3 regions of the Kribbella sp. NPDC056951 genome follow, and region 1 is predicted to be linked to each of the others. Evidence: riboswitches for the same ligand, from Rfam matches in the RefSeq annotation. Region 1 holds a riboswitch; each other region holds the start of a gene.
What was found. A riboswitch is a leader RNA that binds a small molecule or an ion and turns the genes downstream of it on or off. The one in region 1 is predicted to bind glycine.
Positions count from the first base shown of each region.

Region 2: linked by a shared signal. The riboswitch ahead of gcvP (aminomethyl-transferring glycine dehydrogenase) and the one ahead of gcvT (glycine cleavage system aminomethyltransferase GcvT) in region 1 are both predicted to bind glycine.
Region 3: linked by a shared signal. The riboswitch ahead of ACFTSF_RS33380 (L-serine ammonia-lyase) and the one ahead of gcvT (glycine cleavage system aminomethyltransferase GcvT) in region 1 are both predicted to bind glycine.

Region 1 covers NZ_JBHUQZ010000005.1:117,915-124,993, reverse strand. The annotation lists gene ACFTSF_RS21435 (heparinase II/III family protein) at 1-218, opposite strand, end outside; gene glyA (serine hydroxymethyltransferase) at 350-1,621, opposite strand; gene gcvH (glycine cleavage system protein GcvH) at 1,623-1,997, opposite strand; gene gcvT (glycine cleavage system aminomethyltransferase GcvT) at 1,997-3,100, opposite strand; glycine riboswitch at 3,262-3,356, opposite strand; gene ACFTSF_RS21415 (hypothetical protein) at 3,439-4,692, shown strand; gene ACFTSF_RS21410 (S8 family serine peptidase) at 4,703-7,079, opposite strand, start outside.
Region 2 covers NZ_JBHUQZ010000009.1:151,785-158,863, forward strand. The annotation lists gene ACFTSF_RS30110 (FHA domain-containing protein) at 1-87, shown strand, start outside; gene ACFTSF_RS30115 (MerR family transcriptional regulator) at 74-733, shown strand; gene ACFTSF_RS30120 (bifunctional nuclease family protein) at 757-1,248, shown strand; gene ACFTSF_RS30125 (MerR family transcriptional regulator) at 1,582-2,202, shown strand; glycine riboswitch at 2,224-2,314, shown strand; gene gcvP (aminomethyl-transferring glycine dehydrogenase) at 2,394-5,240, shown strand; gene ACFTSF_RS30135 (hypothetical protein) at 5,344-5,490, shown strand; gene ACFTSF_RS30140 (hypothetical protein) at 5,516-5,659, shown strand; gene ACFTSF_RS30145 (hypothetical protein) at 5,788-5,928, shown strand; gene ACFTSF_RS30150 (hypothetical protein) at 5,937-6,089, shown strand; gene ACFTSF_RS30155 (hypothetical protein) at 6,108-6,269, shown strand; gene ACFTSF_RS30160 (hypothetical protein) at 6,282-6,449, shown strand; gene ACFTSF_RS30165 (hypothetical protein) at 6,557-6,691, shown strand; gene ACFTSF_RS30170 (lanthionine synthetase C family protein) at 6,698-7,079, shown strand, end outside.
Region 3 covers NZ_JBHUQZ010000012.1:36,379-43,457, reverse strand. The annotation lists gene lysX (bifunctional lysylphosphatidylglycerol synthetase/lysine--tRNA ligase LysX) at 1-1,206, shown strand, start outside; gene ACFTSF_RS33390 (hypothetical protein) at 1,287-2,192, shown strand; gene ACFTSF_RS33385 (alpha/beta fold hydrolase) at 2,254-3,081, shown strand; gene ACFTSF_RS33380 (L-serine ammonia-lyase) at 3,211-4,584, opposite strand; glycine riboswitch at 4,664-4,758, opposite strand; gene ACFTSF_RS33375 (DUF3817 domain-containing protein) at 4,756-5,103, opposite strand; gene ACFTSF_RS33370 (alpha/beta fold hydrolase) at 5,201-6,616, shown strand; gene ACFTSF_RS33365 (helix-turn-helix domain-containing protein) at 6,621-7,079, opposite strand, start outside.

The DNA of each region.
Region 1 (7,079 bases):
GGTGTGGTTCGAGGCGCGGCCGGGACCGGTGCGGCGACCGGTTGGCTGACCGGGGCAGTCGGCCGCGTGGTGCCGACCGGAGCGATATGTCCTTTCTCACTTGGCATCAACAGGACAATCGCTCCCGTGAACGCGATCCCACAGATCAGCGCACAGACCGCGACCAACGCGACGGTGTTGCCCAGTTTTCGGCGCAGCTCACCCTTGTGTCCGCCCACCCCAGCCACCCCAGCCCCCGGCCGCTCCGGTATTTCCGGTCAGGACCCTATGTAGGCAATAACGCCCGAGCTGGATCGAACCGTTGCATGAAGCACCGAAGCGGAGCCGAGTTTTCGTTACGGCGGGGGAGTCAGAGCTCCGGGTACAGCGGGAACTTCGTTGTGAGTAGTCCGACCCGATCGCGCAGACCTTCGAGCACGGACTCGTCGGCGTGATGCACGAGCGTGGTCGCGATGATGTCCGCGACCTCCGCGAACTCGGCCGGACCGAAACCGCGAGCGGCGAGGGCCGGCGTACCGATGCGCAGCCCGGAGGAGACCATCGGCGGCCGCGGGTCGAACGGTACGGCGTTCCGGTTCACGGTGAGGCCGACCGTGTGCAACCGGTCTTCGGCCTGCTGCCCGTCGAGCTCGGAGTTCCGCAGATCGACTAGCACCAGGTGCACCTGGGTACCGCCGGTGAGCACCGAGATCCCGGCGTCGCGGACGTCATCGGCCGACAATCGCGAGGCGATCGCCTGCGCGCCCTCGAGGGTACGGCGTTGCCGGTCGCGGAACTCGTCGGATGCCGCCAGCTTGAAGCCGACCGCCTTGGCCGCGATCACGTGTTCCAGCGGACCGCCCTGCTGCCCGGGGAAGACCGCAGAGTTGAACTTCTTCGCCAGGTCGGCGCGGTTGGTGAGGATGACACCACCCCGCGGACCGCCGAGGGTCTTGTGGGTCGTCGTGGTGACGACGTCGGCGTGCGGGACCGGGTTCGGGTGCAGCCCCGCGGCAACCAAACCGGCGAAATGCGCCATGTCGACCATCAGATACGCGCCGACCAGATCCGCGATCCGCCGGAACTCGGCGAAGTCGAGGTGCAGCGGGTACGCCGACCAGCCCGCCACGATCAGCTTCGGCCGGTGCTCGAGGGCGAGTCGCTCGACCTCGGCCATGTCGACCACGAAGTCGGTGTCACGGACGTGGTACGCGACGACGTCGTACAGCTTGCCGCTGAAGTTGAGGCGCATGCCGTGGGTGAGGTGACCGCCGTGGGCGAGATCGAGACCGAGGATCGTGTCACCCGGATCGAGCAGCGCGAACATGGCGGCCGCGTTCGCCTGGGCGCCGGAGTGCGGCTGAACGTTGGCGAAGCCGGCACCGAACAGCGCCTTCACCCGGTCGATCGCCAGCTGCTCGACCACATCGACATGCTCGCAGCCGCCGTAATACCGCCGGCCGGGGTAGCCCTCGGCGTACTTGTTGGTGAGGACGGAACCCTGCGCCTCCATCACCGCGAGCGGGGCGAAGTTCTCGCTGGCGATGAGTTCGAGGGTGTCGCGCTGACGCCCGAGCTCGGCCTTCACCGCTGCGTGGATCTCGGGGTCGAACTCGGCCAGACTCTGATCGAGAGTGCTCATCTCACTCACCTCCGATCAGTGCCTCGTAGGCCGCGGCGTCCAGCAGCTTGGTGGGCCCGCTGACCTTGATCCGCAACAGCCAGCCGGCCTGGTACGGATCGGTGTTCAGCAGACTGGGATCGGCGACGACCGCCTCGTTGAGTTCGACGACCTCGCCGTCGACCGGCGCGAACAGGTCGCTCACCGACTTGGTCGACTCGATCTCGCCACAGGCGTCACCGGTCAGGATGGTGCTGCCGACGGCCGGCAAATCGACGTACACGACGTCACCTAGGGCCTCACCTGCGAAGGCGGTGATGCCGACGGTCGCGAGGTCGCCATCCAGAGCGACCCACTCGTGGTCTTCGGTGTAGTTCAGTTCAGAAGGAACAGACATCAGGACTCCTGGCGGCGGTAGAAGGGGAGGGGGACGACGAGTACGTCGTCGTGGGTGCCGCGGATGTCGACCTGCAGGCGGGTGTCCGGCTCCTCGAAGGCGCTGTCGACATAGGCCATGGCAATGGGGTGACCGAGCGTCGGCGACGGCGCGCCGCTCGTCACGGTGCCGATCTCACGGCCGGTGGCCGGATCCAGTACGGCGTACCCGCTGCGCGGTGAGCGGCGGCCGGATGAGGTCAGCCCGACGAGCACCCGCTGGGCGCCCTCGTCGCGACGGCGGGCGAGTGCCTCGCGACCGACGAAGTCCTCTTCCTTGCCGAACGCAACGACCCGCCCGAGCCCAGCCTCGAACGGCGTCAGCTCGCGGCTGAGTTCGTTGCCGTACAACGGCATTCCGGCTTCCAGCCGCAGAGTGTCCCGGCAGGCCAAACCGCACGGCTTCAGCTCGTACGGCGCTCCGACCCGCAGCAGCTCGGCCCAGATCTGCGGAGCCTCGGCCGGGCGGCAGTAGATCTCGAAACCGTCCTCACCGGTGTACCCGGTGCGCGCGAGCAGGATGTTGCTTCCGGCAAGCGTGGTTTCGGTGATCGCGTAGTACTTGAGGTCGTCCAGGTCAGCGTCCGACAGCTCGCCCACGATCTGTCCGGCGACCGGCCCCTGAACCGCGATCAGCGCCCAGTCCTCGGTGGTGTCCCGGAGTTCGGTGGAGAATCCGGCGATCCGCTGCTTGAGCTCGTCGCGGACGACGTCGGTGTTGCTCGCGTTGGCCACGATCAGGAAGTGGTCCTCGGCCAGCCGGTAGACGACCAGGTCGTCGATGATGCCGCCGTCCTCGGCGCACAACATCGAGTACCGCGCCCGGCCGATACCGATCTTCGACGGCCGCCCGACCAGGCTGTGGTCGAGTGCCCGGGCGGCGCAGGCGCCGATCACCTCGAGCTCGCCCATGTGCGACAGGTCGAACAGCCCGGCCGTGGTCCGGACAGCCGTGTGCTCAGCGATATCGGAGGTGTAGCGAACCGGCATGTTCCAGCCGGCGAAATCAGTGAAGGATGCACCGAGCTGCTGATGCTCAGCCTGCAATGGAGTCGCGCGTGTCATGAGTCTGGGAGGCTCCCTCGGTCAGGCACCGCATCTGCGGTGCCACTGCTGGGTGACCTCCCCGCTCTGTCATCTGTACCTGAGAGCTTCACCGCCGGATGGGCGGTTTGCACCGTGGGTGCGGGATCTCCCCGTGGGGACCCCGGCTTTCCAGAGTTCGCCTCATCGGAACGGTCAGTGGGCCTGAGAGATTCTGGGGAGATTTGCTCCTTCGGCGCCGGGTCATGGTGAGCCCGGACTCTCCCGCCCCGATTCGAACGGCGCGATATGCAGTTGAGCCGCCGACTCTAGCAGCAGCTGACCGCTCCGGGACCCGCCGATGTGATTGGCTCGACTCCATGACCGGGAACCAGATCTTCAGCCTGATCCTGATTGTGCTGCTGCTGGCCGGTACGGCGGTCGGCGTGGGGCTGTTCGTTCGGCGGCAGCGGTATGTCAAGTCATTGCGGGATCGCGGCTGGACGTTCGTGGGCAGCCCGGTGTTCGACTCGGTGGCGCGGCTGTCCAATCCGCCGTTCGGGATGGGGTTCACGCGGAACCCGGACGACCAGATCACCGGGCTGACCACCGCCGGGCGGCCGTTTCAGGTGATCGAGTACGGGAGCGAGTACTGGAAGGGCTGGGTCGGCATGGTGACGTTGTCACGCCGACTGCCTGAGCTGTGGATCACGGGTGGGCAGACCGCGCCGCGGTCCGGCGTAGCCGCGACAATGGTGCCGGTGCCGCCGCAGCTGGGTGCGGGCTGGGCGGTTGGCGTGCAGGACCCGGCGTTCGCTACCGAGGTGCTCAGCGGTCAGCTGTGTACTGCCTTGCTCACGCTGGCGAGTGGGCAGCCGGGCGTGAACCTCAGTATCGATGGCGACCAGCTCGTCATCCTCGATCCGCCGCGCAAGGATCCCGAGCTGCTGGCGCCGTGGCTGGACCAGGTGGCCTTGCTCGCGGCAGCCATCGACGCGCTGCCGCTGGACCGCTGGATCCAGCCGCCGAAGGAGCCGCGGCTGAGCTTCTACCAGCACCCGGACTGGTACTGGATCGGCCAGGACGACAGCCTGCTGCACAGCACGCCGGTGACGCAGAGCGGACACGATCACAGCACGAGCGAGGTGATCCGCGGCCGGGACGGCGACGGGCCGCCGTTCGTCGCCTTCACCCACCACTGGAAGACCACCCGCACCGAGAGCTCCACCGACTCCGAGGGCCGGACGACCACGCGCACGGTGACCGAGAACCACAGCGAGCCGATCCTCGGCTTCGAGCTGCCGGTGGGGATGCCCTGGCTGCAGGTCAGCCGACGCGGGTTCGGCTCCGGGATCAGCTTCGAGAGCGAGGCCTTCAACGAGCAGTTCGCGATCCACGCGCGGGACCAGAAGTTCGCGTACGACGTCATTCACCCGCGCCAGATGGAGTTCCTGATGGCGGTCAAACCGGCGTCGTTCCAGGTGGTCGGCAACTGGGCCTGGTTCGAGGCCGGCCGGCACGACCACCAGACGATTGCCCGGTGCTCCTATTTCCTCCGGGACTTCCTGGCCCGGGTCCCGCGCTTCGTGTGGAAGAACCTAGGCCTGCAGGACTCGCCGTACCCGCAGGCCTAGGCCCTGGCTCCTACTTAGTTAGACCATACGCCTTGGTGACTTGTTGCTGAAGGCGCCCACCTGCCGCGTCGGTGACGTCCAGCTTCAGATCGACCGTGCCGCCTGCCCGGGCGGCCGGGTGGTTGACGCTGGCCGTGTACAGCGTGTCCGACTTCTTGGCCAACGGCACCGGCGTCCAGCTGCGGCCGTCGTACGACATCAGCAGCTTCACACTCTTGAACGACGCGGTCGGCGCACCGGTCTGGTGACGCAACGACACGGTGAGCGGCGTCGCCGTACCGACGCGGACCTGGTTCAGGTTGGTTGCCTGCGGCAAGCCGAGGTCGGCGAGGATCAGCAGCATCGTCTCAGCCGCACCAGCCCGGGAGCGGAAGTCCCAGGTGCTGCGGATCTGCGTGGAGTACTTCCACCACGGCTCGCTCCGCTGCACGTCCAGTGCGAGCTGATAGTTGCCGGGGGCATCAGGCACTGGCCCGTTGATCAGCAGCTCCTCCGCCTCGACCAGGACCTTCCCGTCCCGCTTCAGTGACAGCGCGTAGGTGCCGGTGGACAAACCGTCCGGCTCCTCGTACTGCGCCCCACCCGCGACGAACGGCGCAAGCCCGATGACCAGATTCTTGCCGGTCCGCTGCACCCCGATATCGGATGGCCAGGTCGTGGTTGCCGACGGCAACCCCGAGGTCGCCACCGGTCCACCCCAAGCGACCGTACGGCGTTCGCCCGTCCGATAACGGTATGCCGCCGCCCGCCCCCGGCTGCCGGAATCCGCCGAACCGATGTCGACGCGCTGCTCCCATGCGCCCGGCGTCACGTAAGCGGTCCGCTGGAACGGACCGATCGCGAGGGGGAGCGGCCGCAGACCGTGCGCCTCGCCAAGCGGCGTGTATCCGACCTTCGACTCCCACAGCTGCGTGACCTTGCTGTGCGCGGCATACGACTCCGCGATCCGCGCCAGCTGCGCCTTCCGGTACTGGTGCACCGGCCGCAGCGGCACCCGTCCCGGCCAAGCCTTCAGCAGGTCGAACACCTCCGGCGATCCGTTCGTCCCGTCGATGCGCACGACCTTGCCGGTCAACGTCTTGGCGACTTCACGCGAGGTTTGCAGGACCGGGATCCGTAGCGTCCGGTCGCCGAGGAAGAGTTCGTCGACGCCGAACCCCGCGACATTCGGGTCGTAGAACAGCACACCGGCGACCTTGGCCTGCTGCGCTGCGCGGGCGACATCGACCTGCCCCTGCAACCCGTCCAGCGCGACCACCGCCAGCTTGCCCACGGCACGCTTCAGGTCGGCCGCCGTACCGGTCCCCGCATCGACCGCGGTCAGCTGCTTGGTTCCAGCGATGCGCGGCCCATCGGTCAATTCCGCGACCCGCAGTTCCTGAGTCCCGAGCTTCATCCGGTACGGCGGCGTCTCGAGCCTGGTCGCCGCGCTGAACTCCATCTTTCCGACCGTGACACCAGATGTGGGAACTGCACGCAGCTCGATCGGGGTGTCGTCCACCTCGACCTCTTCGAAACCGCTGAGCTTCCCGAACCGGTTCAAGCGGTAATAGGCCATCGAGCTCGCGGCCGGCGCGAGCTGATGCTTTCCGGCGAGCGAAACCCCGACCGGAACCGCCTTGCGCGCATCCAACGTGATCGTGGTCGCCTTGCGAATCCTGACCTCCGGCTGGGCGGCGATCACCAACTTGTCGGCGGTCTTGGCCGTCGCGGGCTGCAGGAACGTGCCGACGATCGAGTAGACGCCGGGCTCGATCCGCATCTTCGCGACCCCGTTGATCATGTCCGGTCCGCCGTTGCCGTCCCAGGTCTCGACGGGTCCGCCGTCGGGCCGGGTGACGAACAGCAGCGAGTCGGCCGGCGTCCCGTCGCCGAGGACGCCCTTCACGGTGACGTCGTACATCTCCGGCTCGAGGAACCACCCGTACGACGTGTAGAGCGGATCACCCTGCGTCGGAGTCGCGACGACGCGCCCGGTGTGCCGGCCGACCTTGCCCAGACCGGGATCGGCCGAGACCGTGACGGACGCCTTGCCCTTGGCCGGTACGACGAGCTTCGTGGTGCTGAGCTTCGCCGCCGCCCCGTTGTCGCCCGCGTCCAGCGGCGCGGTCAGGTTAAGCGTCACGGCGGTCGTGCCGTTGTTCTGGTAGGTGAGCACCTGGCTGAACGGCTTCGGCGCCCGGTGCGGCCAAAGGTAGGTGCCCATCTCCAGCTCGGCGGTGTCGACCGTGACGCCGTTGTCAGTGGCCTGATCGGCATCGACCCGACCGGTGCCGGAATCGTCGAGCGGCTGCTTGAGCAGGGGATCGGCGGTCGAGATCAACCGCGCCTTGATCCGATCGCCCTTCCAGTCACCGTGCTGCTGCGCGAGCAGTGCGGCGGTGCCG
Region 2 (7,079 bases), on a different contig from region 1:
CGGATCGACGAGGTCCAGCTGAGCAACGGTGACGAGGTCCAGATCGGCAAGTACCGGCTGGTCTACTACGCCAGTGGCCAAGCCTGAGCTCTCGATCGGCGAGGTCCTGCAGATCCTGCAGGCCGAGTTCACCGATGTCACCATCTCCAAGATCAGGTTCCTCGAGGCCGAGGGGCTGGTGACACCGGCGCGCACCGCGTCGGGCTACCGCAAGTTCAGCGCGGGTGATGTGGAGCGGCTGCGCTACGTGCTGACCGCGCAACGTGACCAGTACCTGCCGCTGAAGGTCATCAAGGAGCACCTCGGTGCGATCGACCGCGGTCTGCGCCCGGCGGCCGGTGGACCGCCGATCGCCCCCAGTACGCCGGCCTCCGGGCCGGCCGCCGACGACTTCGGTGCCACCGGCACCGATCTGCGGCTGACCAAGGCGGAGCTCTGCGCGGCCGCCGGAGTCAGTACGGCGTTGCTCGCCGAGCTGGAGAGTCACGGCCTGATCGTGGCCGAGGGCAAGCATTACGGCGGCGACGCGATCGTCGTCGCCCAAGTCGCCGCCGAACTGGCGACGTACGGCATCGAACCGCGCCACCTGCGCCCGTTCCGCACCGCGGCCGACCGCGAGGTAGGACTCATCGAGCAGGTCACCGGCCCCCGCCGTACCGACCAAACCCAAGAGTTGGCAGCCCTCACTGTGCGGTTGCACACGGCACTGGTGAGATCCCGGCTGCCGCACTGACCACCGCGGAGTAGGCTGAAGGTGTGCGCGAAGTCGACGTAGTCGGAGTCCGGGTCGAGATGCCCTCGAGTCAGCCCATCGTGCTGCTCCGGGAGGTCGGCGGCGAGCGGTACCTGCCGATCTGGATCGGTGCGGCCGAGGCGAGTGCGATCGCTTTCGCCCAGCAGGGGATGGAGCCACCGCGGCCGCTGACGCACGATCTGTTCGCGGAGACGATCCGGGTGCTCGGGCACACGCTGAGTCAGGTCCGGATCGTGAACCTGACCGACGGGGTGTTCGAGGCGATCCTGGTCTTCGACGACAAGACCGAGATCTCGGCCCGCCCGTCGGACTCGATCGCGATCGCGCTGCGCACCGGTACGCCGGTGTTCTGCACCGAGGAGATCCTCGCCGAGGCCGGGATCCCGGTCCCGGAGAGTGAGACCGAGGCCGACGAGGTGCAGGAGGAAGAGGAGGTCGAGCGCTTCCGCGAGTTCCTCGACCAGGTCACCCCGGAAGACTTCGACAAGAGTTAGGGGGTGTCACGCGGCCCCACGCCTACTGCGCTGCACTCGGCACGGCATCTCGCCGCACTGGTGCAAAGCGAAAGATGCTCCGCATCTACCCCTTCGCCCCAGCACACCGAGCTACCGCACCGAGCACATGCTCGCTACGGCGCGGGACCACGCGACACCCCCTGACCCTCAAGACCGGGAAGGTAACGATTCGTCTGGGAGTCGCGACACGCTAGCCGCTCGGAGCGGTTGTCGTTGACCCTCCCAGGTCGGCGGCTTACCGTGAAGGAGTCGTGGGGAACTGTTACTCCACGGAGATGGCTCGTTCCAGTCGGTATCCAGGGAGGCTCAGGCGTGACACGCACCGGCGACACGGATCTGACGGCGCAGTCGACGTCCGAAGCACGCGCCGAGGCGGCCGCCACTGCCGGCGTTCAGGGTCTGCTGTTCGACGACGACCTGCGGCCGATGCCGGAGGATGTCGGGTTCCGTGGGCCGACGGCCTGCGCTGCGGCCGGGATCACCTACCGCCAGCTCGACTACTGGGCGCGGACCGGCCTGGTCTCCCCGTCGGTGCGCCCGGCGACCGGCTCCGGCACCCAGCGGTTGTACGGTTTCCGTGACGTCTTGTTGCTGAAGGTGATCAAGCGGCTGCTCGACGCCGGGATCTCGCTGCAGCAGATCCGGACCGCGATCGCCCACCTGAGCAAGCGCGGGATCGACGACCTGACCCAGATCACGCTGATGAGTGACGGCGCGTCGGTCTACATGTGCACCTCGCCGGACGAAGTGATCGACCTGCTGGCCGGTGGCCAGGGAGTGTTCGGGATCGCCCTCGGCGGTGTCTGGCGCGAGGTCGAGGGGTCGCTGTCCGAGCTGCCCACCGAGCGTGCCGACGGTCACGGCGAGGGCGAGGACGAGTCCCACGCCAGCGACGAGCTGGCTGCCCGCCGCCGGGCCCGCGCAGCCGGCTGAGGTACTCTGCTCTGTAGCTGTTCACCGCACTCGGGAGAGACCCGTTCACACCGGGCGCCGAAGGGGCAATTCCTCCCCGGAACCTCTCAGGCCCATGGACCGGGTGCGTCAGGCAACTCTGAAGCGTGCACTCGTGCGTGACAGAGGGGGAGGCCACCCGGAAGCTACTGCAAGCAACGGAGCCTCTTTCGATGACCGAAATCTCTGCAATCTTCGCCGACCGGCACATCGGGCCCCGCCCCGACGAGGTCGCGCGGATGGTCGAACTCCTCGGGTACGCCGACGTCGACGCGCTCGCGGATGCCGCCGTACCGGCCTCGATCCGGTCCACCGAACCGCTGCGCCTCCCGGAGCCGGCCTCCGAGGTCGACGCGCTGACCGAGTTGCGCCAGCTCGCGGCCCGCAACAACGTCGCGACCTCGATGATCGGGCAGGGCTACTACGGCACCTTCACGCCGTCGGTGATCGTCCGCCGCCTGGTCGAGAACCCGGCCTGGTACACGGCCTACACGCCGTACCAGCCGGAGATCTCGCAAGGTCGGCTTGAAGCGCTCCTGAACTTCCAGACCGTCGTGTCCGACCTGACCGGTCTGCCGACCGCCAACGCGTCGCTGCTCGACGAGGGCACCGCGGCCGCCGAGGCGATGACGCTGGCCCACCGCTCGAACCGGCAGTCGTCGATCAAGGGGGCAAAGTCGAACCGCTTCCTGGTCGACTCCGACTGCTTCGCACAGACGATCGCGGTCGTCGAGACCCGCGCCGAGGCGCTGGGCATCGAGGTCGTCGTCGCCGACACCACCGTCGGTCTGCCCGAGGGCGACTTCTTCGGCTTCCTGGTGCAGTACCCGGGTTCCGGCGGTGCTGTCCGTGACCTCAAGCCGCTGATCGCCGCCGCGCACGAGCGCGAGACGCTGGTCGCGGTCGCCTCCGACCTGCTCGCGCTGACGTTGCTCGAGGCACCGGGGGAGGCCGGCGCCGATATCGTCATCGGCTCTTCGCAGCGCTTCGGCGTACCGCTCTTCTACGGCGGTCCGCACGCCGGCTTCATGTCGGTCCGCGCCGGACTCGAGCGGTCGCTGCCCGGTCGGCTGGTCGGTGTCTCGGTCGACGCCGACGGCGCCCCGGCGTACCGGCTCGCGCTGCAGACGCGTGAGCAGCACATCCGTCGCGAGAAGGCGACCTCCAACATCTGTACGGCGCAGGTCCTGCTGGCCGTCGTTGCGTCCATGTACGCCGTGTACCACGGACCGGATGGGCTGCAGGCGATCGCCGGTCGCGTGCACGGTTTCGCGGGCAAGCTGGCCGCGTCGCTGCGTGCCGGTGGTGTCGACGTCGTGCACGGCGACTTCTTCGACACCGTGCTGGCCCGCGTCCCCGGTGCCGCCGCGGACGTCGTCGACGCCGCCCGGCAGAACGGCATCTGGCTGCGCCAGGTCGACGCTGACCACGTAGGCATCTCCTGTGACGAGAAGACCGATGTCGCCGCGCTGACCCGGGTCTGCCAGTCCTTCGGCGTCCAGTACGACGACACGCTGGCCGCGCCCGAGATCGCCGTACCGCGGACGTCGGAGTACCTGACGCACCCGGTCTTCAACACGCACAAGTCCGAGACGTCGATGCTGCGCTACCTGCGCAAACTGTCCGACAAGGACTACGCGCTCGACCGCGGCATGATCCCGCTCGGCTCGTGCACGATGAAGCTGAACGCGACCACCGAGATGGAAGCGGTCACCTGGCCCGAGTTCGCCGATATGCACCCGCTGGCGCCGATCGAGGACGCCGCCGGGTACGTGAAGCTGATCGGTCAGCTGGAGCGCTGGCTGGCCGAGGTCACCGGGTACGCGAAGGTGTCCATCCAGCCGAACGCGGGTTCGCAGGGTGAGCTCGCCGGTCTGCTGGCGATCCGCGGCTACCACCGGGCCCAGGGCAACGAGGACCGCAACGTCTGCCTGATCCCGGCGTCGGCGCACGGCACCAACGCGGCGTCGGCCGTGATGGCCGGGATGAAGGTTGTTGTTGTCAAGGGCAACGACGACGGCACGATCGACCTGGACGACCTGCGCGCCAAGGCCGCCGAGCACGCGGACAAGCTGGCCGCGATCATGATCACCTACCCGTCCACCCACGGGGTGTACGAGGAGAGCGTCACCGAGGTCTGCCGGATCGTTCACGAGGCCGGCGGCCAGGTGTACGTCGACGGTGCGAACCTGAACGCGTTGCTGGGTCTCGCGAAGCCGGGCCAGTTCGGCGGCGACGTGAGCCACCTGAACCTGCACAAGACCTTCTGCATCCCGCACGGCGGCGGTGGCCCGGGCGTCGGCCCGGTCGCGGTCGCGGCGCACCTCGCGCCGTACCTGCCGAACCACCCGCTGCTCGACCAGGCCGGGCCCGAGTCCGGTGTCGGTCCGATCAGTGCGGCGCCGTTCGGCTCGGCCGGTGTGCTGGCGATCTCGTGGGCGTATATCCGGATGATGGGTGGCGAAGGTCTGACCGCGGCCACGAAGGCCGCCGTACTGACCGCGAACTACGTCGCCAAGCGCCTCGAGGGCGCCTTCCCGGTCCTCTACACCGGCGAGAACGGCCTCGTCGCCCACGAGTGCATCCTCGACCTGCGCCCGATGACCAAGGAGACGGGTATCACCGTCGACGATGTCGCGAAGCGCCTGGTCGACTACGGCTTCCACGCCCCGACCATGTCCTTCCCGGTCGCCGGCACCCTGATGGTCGAGCCCACCGAATCCGAAGACCTCGTCGAGCTCGACCGCTTCTGCGACGCGATGATCGCCATCCGCCACGAGATCGACCGAGTAGCCGCCAACGAATGGCCGGCCGACGACAACCCGCTGGTCAACGCCCCGCACACCGCAGCCTCGGTCATCAACGACAAGTGGGAACACGCCTACACCCGTGAAGAGGCCGCCTTCCCACAGTCGGTCGACCGAGCCTCGAAGTACTGGCCCCCCGTCCGCCGCATCGACGGCGCCTACGGCGACCGCAACCTGATCTGCTCCTGCCCGTCCCCGGAGTCCTTCGAGTAACCCCTTCGCAACACCCTCTCCCAAGGCCGTCTGCTGACCCCAGCAGGCGGCCTTGAAACGTCTATGTCACGCCCATGACAGGCCCCTGCCCAACCCTCGCCCCATGACGACAACCACGAACGACTACGACCTCGACATCCGCCTGGGAGCTGCTGACTGGCGGTTGGGCGCGGAGGCCGCGACCGAGCCGACGACGACCTACCAGACCACGGGCGAACGCGTCTGCTGCACCGACTACTGCTGCGACTGAGCAGCACGACCGAAGGAGTACAACCATGCCCATCGGCATCGACGAGTTCGACCTCGACATCCGCCTGAGCGAACCGACGCCGTACGACGTTCCGGATCCGGTGTCCTACTTCACCACGCGGCCGACCAAGACCAGTCCGTGCTGCACCGACTTCTGCTGCCCCGGCTGAGCCCGTTCGGGCACTCCGGGAACGACCGGGAATTTGTCCCGGTCGTTCCCGGGCGGCGTCTCTGTCGTCCTGGGGAGGGCCGCGCGCAGGGTGGATGACAGCACACCTCATCCACCTGGAGGACCATCATGACGACCGCAACCGGTGACGAGTTCGATCTCGACATCCGCGTGGCGCCGCAGTTCGGGTACGACCTTCCCGAGTTGCCGTCGACCCACACGAGCCGCCCGAGCGGCGAAACGTGCTGCTCCGACAACTGCTGCGATTGAGGGACGACATGCCAACAGCGACCAACGAGTTCGATCTCGACATCCGGCTCGGGCGGTACGACGCGGACAGCCCTGCCGAGGCGGCGACCAGGTTTCCGGTCACGCGCGTCGGGAGCCAGGACTTCTGCTGCACGGACAACTGCTGCACGGTGAACTGCTAGCCCATCAAGGAGGAACCGGTGACCACAGCACTTCTCGACGAGTTCGATCTTGACATCCGGCTCGAGGTGATCGATCCGCAGCGGATCGGTACGCCGATGATGGCGACCAGCCGGCCGTGGTCGGAGCCGTGCTGCAGCCACAGTTGCCCGATCGAGTGCAAGCCGTCCGTCGACTGCTGAATCGGAGGAAACATGCCTACCGCAACTCTTGACGAGTTCGACCTGGACATCAAGCTCGCACCGGCCTGGCGGCCGCGGATCGACCAGCCGATGCTGTCCGGGACCCGGCCGGACTCGGAGCAGGTTTGCTGCACCGACTCCTGCCCGATCAATTGCCAGACGACGACGCAAGTCTGCTGAAACGAAAGAGGCAGCATCCGGCTGCCGAAGGCGCAGTCCCGGGGTATCGCACTGGTGTCCCGGGGCGGGCGCTCGGATCATGGACGAAACCGATGAAGGGGAGAAAGATGCCGACAGCAACTATCGATGAGTTCGAGCTCGACATCCGGCTGCAGGAGCTCCGGGCTGAGCAGCTGAGCGCCGAGAAGTACCCGCCGCCGACCATCCCACTCAACTGCACGACCTCGAAGTACTGCGACTGAGTGCCGATGCCTACAGCAACCAGCACCGGCTGGCAGCCGGTGCTGAGTGCGGAGTTGCGGGCGGCGGCAACCGCGCGGGCCTTCGAGGTGGCTGAGCGGTTGAGGGGGCGGAGCGAGCGGGAGCCGGGGCTGGATGGCTCGGCGGGTACGGCGTTTCTGTTCGGGCAGCTGGATCGCATCGCTCCCGGCGAGGGGTGGGACCAGCACGCGCACGCGGCGCTCACGGATGCGGTTCGCGGTACCGAGAGCACCGGGCGGAATCACCCCGGGCTGTTCGTCGGGACCAGCGGGCTCGCGGCCGCGGCCACCTATCTGTCGCGGGAGGGCAGCCGGTACGGCGGTTTGCTCGCGACGCTGGACGAGCAGGTCGCGCAGGCGACGGCGGAAC
Region 3 (7,079 bases), on a different contig from region 1:
GAGGCGGCGCTCGATCACTGGCGGCGGCTCGTGGACATCGGCGACCACGTCAGCGTCACCGGCGAGGTCGTGACGAGCAAGCGCGGTGAGCTGTCCATCGCAGCCACCGAGTGGATGATGGCGGCCAAGTGCCTGCACCCGTTGCCGGACAAGCGGAAGGGGTTCACCGACCCCGAAGCCCGGGTCCGGCAGCGGCACATCGACCTGGTGATGAACCCGGACTCGCTGCGGATGATGCGGCACCGCAGCGCCGCCGTACGGGCGATGCGGAACGGGTTCGAGACACGTGGGTTCATCGAGGTCGAGACGCCGATGCTGCAGGCGGTGCACGGTGGCGCGAACGCGCGGCCGTTCCAGACGCACATCAACGCCTATGACACCGATCTGTTCCTGCGGATCGCGCCGGAGCTGTTCCTGAAGCGGCTCAGCGTGGGTGGGCTCGGCAAGATCTTCGAGCTGAACCGCAACTTCCGCAACGAGGGTGCGGACGCAACGCACAACCCGGAGTTCACGTCGGTCGAGGCCTACCAGCCGTACGCCGACTATCACGTGATGCGCGAGTTGACCCGGGAGCTGCTGATCGAGGCGGCGACCGCGGTCTTCGGCAAGCCGGTGGTGCAGCGGCCGGACGGCGAGATCGACATCTCGGGTGACTGGCCGGTGATCAGTGTGCACGACGCGGTCGGCCGCGCGGCCGGCGTACCGATTGATCCCGGCACCTCGGTGGAGACGCTGCGGGAGCTGTGCGTCAAGCACGGTGTGCACACGACGTTCGAGCTGAGCGCGGGTGAGCTGGTCCTCGAGCTGTACGACGAGCTTGTCGAACCGCACACCACGTTGCCGACGTTCTACACCGACTTCCCGCTCGAGACCTCACCGCTGACCCGGACACACCGGACCGAGCCCCGGCTCGCCGAACGCTGGGACCTGGTCGCCTTCGGGGCCGAGATCGGTACGGCGTACTCGGAGCTCGTCGACCCGGTCGAGCAGCGGCGGCGGCTCACCGAGCAGTCGCTGAAGGCCGCGGCCGGTGATCCCGAGGCGATGTCACTGGACGAGGACTTCCTGAGTGCGCTCGAGTACGCGATGCCGCCGACCGGTGGGCTGGGGATCGGGGTCGACCGGGTGATGATGATGCTGACCGGGCAGAACATCCGCTCGACGCTCGCGTTCCCCTTCGTCAGGCCGGCTTCGCGAGATTCTTAACACTGCGCTGGGTCGTCTCCAGTTGGTCGGCCCCGTAGCCTGGAGCAGGGCGCGGGGTTGGGGCTACTGGGGCGGGGTTGATGAGGCAGGTTGCGGTAAGTGGGGCGCTGCTGTGCGTGCTGGTGGGGTGTGCGGCGCCATTGGTCGATGGTGGCTCGGAGCCGACACCGAGCGGTGGGACGGCTGTTGCTGCGCCCTCGGGACCACAGGGACCGTTGGGTCAGGCGGCCTATCAGGGTGAGTTGGCCAAGGCTGACAAGTCGTTGGCGACGAGCTTGAGGGCGCTGGCTGGGGCCCAGACGGCCGAGGGGCTGGCCCAGGCGATGGGTGACGTGTCGAAGGCGCTGAACACCGCCTCCGGGAAGCTGGCCGCATTGACGGTGGAGGGGCGACTGACCGCCGTACATCAGTTGCTGCAGGACCGGATCGGGGTGGCGGCGTACAAGCTGTCCGATCCGGAGCAGGCCGAGCTCGACGCGCGGTGCGGCGGTGGGCCGTACACGTCGCAGAAGGTCCAGCGACAGTTGCGGACCGACCTCGCGCCGGCGCTGGCGGCGCTGACGAAGCTCAAGCTCGCCTTCGGGCGTACGCTCCCGGACCCGGGACCGGCTCCGAAGGTGGTCCGACCGGAGAGCGGCGAGACCGTCGTACGGCGTGGGGACGCCGGGATCGGGCGGTTGTCGATCACCAACGGTACGGCGAAGGATGTCGTGATCTCGGTGGTCACGGACGGGAAGCCACCGCGGGAACCGCACGTGATGACGTACATCCGGGCCGGGAAGTCGGCCGCGATCACGCGGATCGGCGGGCCGTATCACCTGTACTACAAGAGTGGTGCGGACTGGAGTTCCTCGCGGCGTCAGTTCGCGATCGGCTGCTCGTTCCTGAAGTTCGACCAGGCGTTCGGTGCGGACAAGGCGTGGAAGATCAATCTCCGCCCGACAGTCACCGGGAACGCATCGACGAGTGAGGTCGAAGCTTACTGAGGTTATGTGACATCGACCATGTCACGATGACAGAACGCCGTACCGGGGTCACGATGAGGTCATGAGTGCAACCGCGAGCGTCACCGTGGCCGGGGTTCCTGGGGTCGAGGTCGCCTACTACCGCAAGGGCTCGGGCGACCCGCTCGTGCTGCTGCACGGCATCGGCCACCACTGGCAGGCCTTCGACCCGATCGTCGACCAGCTCGCGGAACACCACGACGTGATCGCCCTCGACTTCCCCGGTTTCGGCGAATCCCCCGACGTACCGCTGGGTGTTCCGAACGAGCTCGACAGCTTCGCCTACACCGTCGATGCCCTCTGCAAGGCCCTCGACCTCGACCAGCCGCACGTCGTCGGCAACTCCCTCGGCGGCCTGGTCTCCCTCCGCCTCGGCCAACTCGGCCTGGCCCGCACGGTCACCGCGCTCTCCCCGGCCGGCTTCTGGTCACCCCGCGAGAACCGCTGGGCGGTCGGCGTACTCACCAACCTCCGCCGCATCGCCCGTCGTACGCCGGAACCCACCGTCCAGCGCCTGTCCCGCACCCCCGCCGGCCGCCGCGTCCTCACCGGCACCATCTACCACCGCCCGGCGCTGCGCGCCCCCGAAGCAGTAGTCGCCGAATCCCGCGCCCTCCGCGACTGCGTAGCCTTCGACCGCGTCCTTACCCACGCCCGCCGCGGCACCACCTTCGAAGGCGACGTCCCCGACGTCCCCGTCACCATCGCCTGGGGCACCCACGACCGAATCCTCCTCCCGATCCAAGCCGCCCGAGCCCACCTCCAACTCCCCCAAGCCCGGATGATCCCCCTCCTCAACTGCGGCCACGTCCCCATGAACGACGCCCCAGCCCTGGTAGCCGGCACCATCCTGGAAACCACGCAGGCCTGACCTGCACAACGACAGGAGGTAGATCCTCCGTCGGACAGGACGTATACGTCTGCTGGGCCCCCGGACTGCTGACGGCGGGCGTGGTGGCGACGTCTGATTGCCGTATACGTCCTGTGCTTAGGAGGATGCTCAGCACTCGATGACGTTGACGGCTAGGCCGCCTCGGGAGGTCTCCTTGTACTTGATCTTCATGTCGGCGCCGGTTTCGCGCATGGTTTTGATGACCTTGTCGAGGGTGACTACGTGGACGCCGTCGCCGTGCATTGCCATCCGGGCGGCGTTGATGGCCTTGACCGCGGCCATGGCGTTGCGTTCGATGCAGGGGATCTGGACGAGGCCGCCGACCGGGTCGCAGGTCAGGCCCAGGTTGTGTTCCATGGCGATCTCGGCTGCGTTCTCGACCTGTTCGGGGGTGCCGCCGAGGAGTTCGCACAGGCCGGCTGCGGCCATTGAGCAGGCGGAGCCGACTTCGCCCTGGCAGCCGACCTCGGCGCCGGAGATTGAGGCGTTCTCCTTGTACAGAACGCCGATTGCCGCGGCGACCAGCAGGAACCGTACGGCGCCGTCGTCGTTCGCGCCGGGGATGAACCGCCGGTAGTAGTGCAGTACGGCGGGAATGATGCCCGCGGCACCATTTGTCGGGGCGGTGACGATGCGGCCGCCGGAGGCGTTCTGCTCGTTGACGGCGAGGGCGAACAGGTTGACCCAGTCCATCACCTTCAGCGGGTCGACCGACCACGGGTCGCGGGTCAGTTTGTCGTGCAGGGCGTGCGCCCGGCGCGGGACCTTCAGGCCGCCGGGCAGGACGCCCTCGGTCTCGCAGCCCTCCTTGACGCAGTCCTGCATGACCTGCCAGATCTTGAGCAGGCCGCTGTGGATCTCGTCCTCGGTCCGCCAAGCCAGCTCGTTGGCGAGCATCACGTCGCCGATCGACAACCCGGACTCGCGGCAACGATCCAGCAGCTCGGCACCGGTCAGGAACGGGTACTTCAGGACCGTGCTGTCCGGCACGATCCGGTCGCCGGCCGCGGCGTTCTCGTCGACCACGAAACCGCCGCCGACCGAGTAGTACGTGCGCTCCCGCAGTACGGCGCCGTCCGCCCCGCGGGCCAGGAAGGTCATCCCGTTCGGGTGGTACGGAAGGGCTTTGCGGCGATGCATGATCAGGTCGGTGTTCTCGTCGAACGCGATCTGGTGGGTCCCGGCCAGCCGCAGCCGGCCGAGCTCGCGGATCGTCTCGACCCGAGCGTCGACGGAGTGCGTGGCAACGGTCTCGGGGTCTTCACCCTCGAGGCCGAGCAGCACCGCCTTGTTACTGCCGTGGCCGTGCCCGGTCGCACCGAGCGAGCCGAACAGCTGCGATTCGACCCGGGCCGTCGCGGTCAACAGACCGGCGTCCTGCAGGCCGAGCACGAACGTGCGGGCCGCACGCATCGGTCCCACGGTATGTGAGCTCGACGGGCCGATCCCGATACTGAACAGGTCGAAGACACTGATCGCCATGCTGGAGGTCCCTTCCGGTCGTCGTTGACCGAGAGTGGTGTCCTCCCCACTCTGTTGGGCTGCTGCCTTTCAGAGGTGCCTCGCCCGTGCGGTGAAGGTGCCTGAGAGATTCTTGGGGAGAGTTGCTCCTACGGCGCCCGGCTCACTGGCCCGGGTCTCTCCCGCACGGGTTCATGCGGCTGTTGAGTTAGCTTCCGGACGCGACGGTACGGCGGCCTGCTGGCTGCCGTCAATCCGGCCGGTCCGCACTGCCCAGATCTCGAAGAACCAGGTGAACAGCGGCGGAACACTCGCGGCCAGCGCGGCCAGGGTGACCGGCCACGACCAGCGCAGCGGGCCGCGGACGAGCAGCACGGTCACGACGTACGCGACGAAGATGCCGCCGTGGATCGGGCCGAAGATCTTCACCCCGATCTCGTTGTCGGACAGCACGTACTTGAACAGCATGCCGATCAACAGGCCGGTCCACGAGATCGCCTCGGTGATCGCCACTGCCCGGAACCACCGTGAGTGTGTCATCGCGCCCGACCCTAACAAGTCCCCCAAGCCCGCCCCGGGGTGGTCTAAGGGCTGCTCCCCGATGTGCGGCAGCAAGCGATTGCCGAAGGATCGGGTCATGAAACCAGGACAACTTGTCAGGACCACCGCGTGGGGTGTGGTCCTGACCGTCACCGCGGCCGGTCTCGCCGTACTCCCGGCGTCGGCCGCGACACAGTGGACCGACTGCAAGCCGGAGGGCAAGGACGACCCGGCCGTGGTCGAGGGCTCGGAGTGCGCCACCTTGAAGCTCCCCGTCGACTGGCGGAACCCGAGCGGCCCGACCTTCAACCTCGAGATCGCCCGCCGGACGGCGAAACAACCGGCCGAGCGCGTCGGCGTACTGGTGTTCGGTCCGGGCGGCCCGGGTGACTCCGGCGTCGACCGGATCAAGACCGGGATCAGCCGGTTCAGCCCGGAACTGCAGGACCGCTTCGACATCGTCAGCTTCGATCCGCGCGGGATCGCGCGCAGCAACCCGATCAAGTGCACGAGCAGCCTGTACGCCGCGATGCCGTCACCGCTCGTCCGCGACCAGGCCGAGTTCGACGCGCTGATCGACTACAACCGCCGACTCGCCGATGACTGTCGTAAGCACACCGGTCCGCTCTACGACCACGTCGACACGTGGCAGACCGTGCGCGACGTCGACGCGATTCGCCGGGCACTCGGTGAGCGGCAGATCACCTTCCACGGCAGCTCATACGGCACCCCGCTCGGAGCGCAGTACGCCGAGACCTACCCGCAGCGCGTGCGTGCGATGGTCCTGGAGAGCGTGCTCGACCACAGTCTCGCGACGCCACGCCAGTTCCTCGATCCGCAGGCCGCATCGGTCCAGGACTCGTTCGACGAGTTCGTCGACTGGTGCGACCGCACGACGACGTGCGCCCTGCATGGCCAGGACGTCCGCGCCCGCTGGGCCGAGCTCCGGAAGCAATCGGACAACCCGTTCATGGCTTCGTTCGCGGTGTTCCGGATGCTCTACGGCCCGCAGTGGAACGCACTCGCCACCACTCTCCAGAAGGGCGTCATCCCGACCCCGCCACCGCCGACCACAGAACTCGTCGCCAACACCCTCGTCCCGTTCTGCCAGGACTGGAACCTGCGTGTCGGCACCTACCCCGAGTACGCCGGCCTGCTGGCGCGGCTCGCTCGCAACAACCCGGACATGCCGTACCCCGGTCAGTTCATGGCCATCTCGCTCTGCCTGGGCGCCCCCAAGGCGAACAACCCGCAACACCGCCTCGACGTCGACCACCTGAAGACGCCGATCCTGCTCTCCAACGCCCGCCACGACCCAGCCACGGCGTACTCGATGGCTCAGAACGTCCAACGCCAGCTAGGCCGCGACGGCGTCCTGCTCACCTACGAAGGCTGGGGCCACGGCAGCTACAACAAGAGCCCGTGCATGACCGACACCATCGACAACTACCTGATCAACCGCAACGTCCCCAAGCCCGGTACGACGTGCGCCGCCGTACCGCCGGTTGGGTAGTGGATCAGTCGCCGGACAGCAGCTCGCTCCGAAGGTTGTTGAGAAAATCGGAGAACTGCTGTCCGGTGCGAGCCGCCTTCTTCAGTACGGCGAACTGCCTGCGGTACAGCTCGACGTCGTCGGGCCGACTGACAGTCAGGTAGGCGTGGATCGTCTCGACCTGAACGTACGGGTTCTCGTCATCGACGTCTTCGTTCAGCGTGAAGCCGTGCCACGGAATCGCCCGAGTCTCGGCATTCAGTGGCAGCACGCCGATGGAGACATTGCTGAGCGTGGCAAGGCTCGCGATCCGGTCGAGCTGGGCGATCAGCACCTGCTTCGGACCGGGACGCCAGCGCAATGCCGCCTCGGTGAGGATGAATTCGAACGAGTGCCCCTGCTCATACAGGATCTGCTGCCGGTCGATCCGCCGTTGAACAGCAGCCGCATAGTCCTGTGTGCCCGTGAGATCGGACGCAATGAA